DNA from 2 places in the Trujillonella humicola genome. Region 2 is predicted to be linked to the other one. Evidence: riboswitches for the same ligand, from Rfam matches in the RefSeq annotation. Region 2 holds a riboswitch; the other holds the start of a gene.
What was found. A riboswitch is a leader RNA that binds a small molecule or an ion and turns the genes downstream of it on or off. The one in region 2 is predicted to bind cyclic di-AMP.
Positions count from the first base shown of each region.

Region 1: linked by a shared signal. The riboswitch ahead of ACK586_RS22020 (C40 family peptidase) and the one ahead of ACK586_RS18720 (M23 family metallopeptidase) in region 2 are both predicted to bind cyclic di-AMP.

Region 1 is NZ_JBJNRJ010000062.1:24,675-26,865, forward strand. It holds gene ACK586_RS22020 (C40 family peptidase) at 1-912, opposite strand, end outside; cyclic di-AMP (ydaO/yuaA leader) riboswitch at 1,040-1,214, opposite strand; gene ACK586_RS22025 (hypothetical protein) at 1,399-1,704, opposite strand; gene ACK586_RS22030 (D-alanyl-D-alanine carboxypeptidase family protein) at 1,772-2,191, opposite strand, start outside.
Region 2 is NZ_JBJNRJ010000044.1:14,967-17,157, forward strand. It holds gene ccsB (c-type cytochrome biogenesis protein CcsB) at 1-476, shown strand, start outside; cyclic di-AMP (ydaO/yuaA leader) riboswitch at 579-731, shown strand; gene ACK586_RS18720 (M23 family metallopeptidase) at 976-1,992, shown strand.

The DNA of each region.
Region 1 (2,191 bases), on a different contig from region 2:
GTGGACCATCTGGCCGTTGCCGATGTACATGGAGACGTGGCTGACCGGGCTGTAGTAGAAGATCAGGTCGCCCGGCTGCATCTCGGCCCGCGAGACGGCGGTGCCCATCTGCGACTGCATGCGGCTGGAGTGCGGCAGGCTGACGCCGGCGGCGGCGTAGGCGTACTGCGTGAGGCCGGAGCAGTCGAAGGCGTTCGGCCCGCCGGCCCCCCAGACGTAGGGGTCCCCGACCTGGGCCAGCGCGGTGTCGACGGCCACCTGGGCGGCGCCGCTGCTCGCCACCGGGCGGGCGACCGCGGCGGGGGCGACGGGCTCGCCCGTGCGCACGGTCTGGGCCTGCTGCACCTGCGCCTGCTGGGCCGCGGTCAGCTCGTCGTACTGCCGCTGGTAGTCGGCGATGTCGGAGTGGAGCGCATCCTCCTGGGCGCTGAGGTCGTCGAGCGTCTGCCGGGCGGCGACCTCCGCGGCCTCGGCGTCCGCCTCGGCCTGCTCGGCCTGCTCGGCCGCCGCCGACACGTCGTCCAGCACGCCGGTGGTGTGGCCGGAGATCTGGTCGAGCATCGCCAGGCTGCTCACGAAGTCCTCGGCGGAGTCGCTGGTCATCAGCAGGTTCAGCGTGGCCAGGCTGTCGTCGGCTCCGGTGTAGGCGCTGCGCGCGACCTGGCGGATCTGCCCGTCGAGCGCGTCCAGCTGTTCCTGCGTGGTCGCCAGCTCCTGGCGCGCGGCCTCGACGGCGAGGCGCTGCAGGGCGAGCACCTCGCGGGCCTCGTTCACCTGCTCGGTGACCGCCTCGAGGCGGTGGCTGGCCTCGGCCACCAGCTGGGCGGCCTGCTCGGGGGTCGTCGCCGCCTCGGGGTCTGCCAGGGCGGTACCCGGGAGGGCGGTGACGACCAGGGCGGCCGTGGTCCCCACCAGCAGCCCGCGGCCGAGCCGGCGGGGGCGGGAGGGACGCTGGTCCCCGGCCGGGAGACCGGGGTGGAACTGTGCTCGTGCATGCCCCAGGGCAGGGCGAGGCGTCGCCACGGTCGGCGGCTCTCCGTTCTTCCTCAGCAACCGCCTACCGAGTTAGCTGACGGGTTCGGGCTGGGAAGACGTGCCCTATCTCTGCGCGCCGCGGACGGCGCGTGCACGCCGGCGGGGCCGGCGCGCACGAGAACTCACCCCAGTGCTGCGGTGGGTCCCCGGCTCACCTCGGTCCCGGGCGCCCCCGGAGGTGGCGCCCGAGCCTGCGGTGACTCGGCGGTGTCCGGCCGAGGTCGCCCCGCGCGGGGCGACGACCACCCGGTCGGACGCCGGACACGGTACGGCCGTGATGCAGATGTGACAAACGCGGGAGGCGTGGATTGTGGGAATCGACACGTTCAGCATGCTCGCCACTCCGGTGCGTCACCACCGCGGTCAGCCGATCCGGCGGCGGCCCCCCGGCGTCTCCTCGGGCACGGCCCGGTGCCGCAGCGGGGGCACCAGGCCCCCCTCGGCGAGCGCCCGGACGGCGCGGCGCTCCACCTCGTCGAGCTCCACGACCACCCCGCCCGGGGTGGTCGTCGTCGCGGACTCCTCCTCGGGGGCGCCCGGACGGCGGGTCATCGGCACCACGGCCGGATCGGTGCCCTGCCAGCCCGGCGGCGCGCCGAGCAGCACCGTCACCACGCAGTCGGCGCAGCCGGTACCGCGGGCGGTGCAGGTGTCGCAGTCGATGAGCATGGCCGCTCTCCTCCCGGTCCTCTCGTCGGTCGGGCGCGACGCTAGGCACGCCCTCCGACAGTTCCGGTCAGGTCCCGGCGTACTCCCAGTGCCACGGCTCCTCCCGGCCGTTCCCCGGATCGGCCCAGGTGGGGTGCAGCCAGCCGAACCGGCCCGCGTTGGCCACCATCCACTGGTACTGCGCGGTGCCGAAGGTCTGGACGCCGCCGCACAGGTCGACCGCCAGACCCCAGCCGTGGTTGCTGGTCCCGGGCACGGCCGCCAGCGCCGGCTTCTGCCCGTACAGCCGGACCTGGCTGGCGTAGGTCCGGTAGGAGTCGGTGATGCACAGGGGCGTGCCGAACGCGGAGGCGAAGGCGGCGCTCATGGCGCGGTAGGCCGCGGCCGCGTCGCAGCGCAGCGCGTGGGCCGCGACGCCGATCTCGCAGAGCGCACTCGGCGGGATGAGGCCGTTGGGGTAGCCGCCCCACGACCGCGCGCCGTCGAA
Region 2 (2,191 bases):
GATCCAACTGGCTCGCGGTGCACGTCTCTGCAGCCATCATCGCGTTCGGGATCTACATCGTCAGCGCGGTCGCGAGCGCTCTGTATCTCGTCGCCGTGCGCCGAGACCAGGCGGCGTCCACTGCGGAGGAGTCCTCCGGTGGGCTGCTCTCCCGTTTGCCCGACGCGCAGGTGCTGGACCGCGTGGCGCACCGGACGGCCGTCTTCGGATTCCCCGTGTGGACCTTCGCCGTCATCGCTGGCGCCATCTGGGCCGAGAGCGCGTGGGGCCGGTTCTGGGGCTGGGACCCCAAGGAGACGTGGGCGTTCATCTCCTGGGCGCTCTATGCCGCGTACCTGCACGCGCGCACGACCGCCGGCTGGCGTGGCCGCCCGGCGGCCTGGGTCAACGTGGTCGCCTTCGCGAGCCTGGTGTTCAACCTGCTCTTCGTGAACCTTGTCTCCACCGGCCTGCACTCCTACGGCGGGGTGTCCTGAGCTGACCGAGCGGCCGGTCCGTTATCGACTCGTGACAACTAAGCAGCTTCGTACTACGGTTCCGTCCGGCCCGACCGAGCCGTGCTCCTCGACCGAGGGCCTCGATCGGACCCGCCGAGCCGGTTCGCGCCTGAGGGTGCGGCCGGGCCGGGGACCCGTGTCCCTGGGGTGAATCCCGCGGCCTCCACGCCGTGGGTAGGGCGCCTTCCCGCCCGAACCCGTCAGCTAACCCGGTAGGCGCCAGGAAGAACGGAGAGCCGCCGTTTTGGCGACTGCACACCACGAGCTCACGCATGCCATCCATCTGCTCTTCCGACGCCGTGGGGGTGCTCGTTGCGGCGGTCCGCCGGTTCCCGCGCGGACCCGCGGCCGGATCGGACTGACCACTGCTCTGCTCGTTGTTCTCACGGTGCTCGCTGTCGCGGCACCGCCCGCTGCGGCCGCTCCCGGCGGCTCGGTCCCCGCGAGCCAGTCGGACTACGACGCGCTGGTAGCCGAGGTGGAGCGCATCTCCGGCTTCGTGCAGGCGGCCGAAGACGAGTTGCAGCGGTTGACCGTCGAGGCCGAGGCGACCGCCGACTCCCTGCGGGTGGCCCAGGAGGCCCTCGGTGTCGCGCAGGCCGACGCTGCCGCGGCGACCGCGGAGCTCCAGGTCGCCCAGGCCGACGAGCAGCGGGCCCGGGGCGACGTCGTGTCCGTCGCCCGTGAGACATACATGGGCTCAGACGCCCTGGGGGCGGCGGCAGCGCTGCTGGACTCCGCCGGCCCGGAGGAGTTCCTGGAGCGGTCGGCGACGCTCGACCTCCTGGGCGACGAGCGCGCGGAGCGGCTGTCGCAGTACGAGGCGATCCGCGAGCGGCAGGAGCGGGCGCAGCAGGCGGCAGGCGCCGCACTGGCCGCGCAGGACGAAGCCGCGCAGGCCGCGGCTGCGGCCGACGCCCAGGCGCAGGCGCAGCTGACGGCCGCGCAGCAGGCCTTCGATGCCGCCGAGGGCCAGAAGGCGGCTCTCGAGGCGCAGCTGCGGGATGCCCAGATCCGGCTGCTGGCGGCCCAGGGGGCCGCGCAGCCCGCGGCCACCTACGACGAGCAGCGCCGAACGGAGATCGCCCAGGAGCGCGCGGGGTTGAGCGCCTTGGTCACGGGTCGGCTGACGTCCTGCTACGGCAGCCGAAGCGGAGCCCAGCACAACGGAATCGACATCGCCGCTCCCATCGGCACGCCCATCTATGCGCCCGAGGGGGGTGTGGTCCTGCACGCCGGGCCCGCCAACGGATTCGGCCTCGCCGTGTACATCCAGCACCCCGACGGCACCATCACCGTCTATGGGCACATCAACCAGTACTTCGTCCGGGCCGGGCAACAGGTAGCCGCCGGCCAGCAGATCGCCGCTGTCGGCAACCGGGGGCAGTCCACGGGGCCGCACCTGCACATCGAGACGCACGTCGGCGGCCTGTATGCCAACAGGGTCAACCCGGCACCGTGGCTGGCCGCTCGGGGTGTCACCCTTGGCTGCTGATCTGTGGTGCACATCTCCCGACGTCGTCGTGCGGGCGGGAACCGCACGACGCCGACGGACGACCAAGGAGCTGTGATGTCCTCAGGTTCTCGACTCAGCCGCCGTGCTCTTCCCGCAGCCGCTCTCGCGGTCGGCCTCACCTTCCTCGGTGCCGGGTCGGCCAGTGCCCATGTAGAGGCGACGGCCGAGGGCGCTCAGG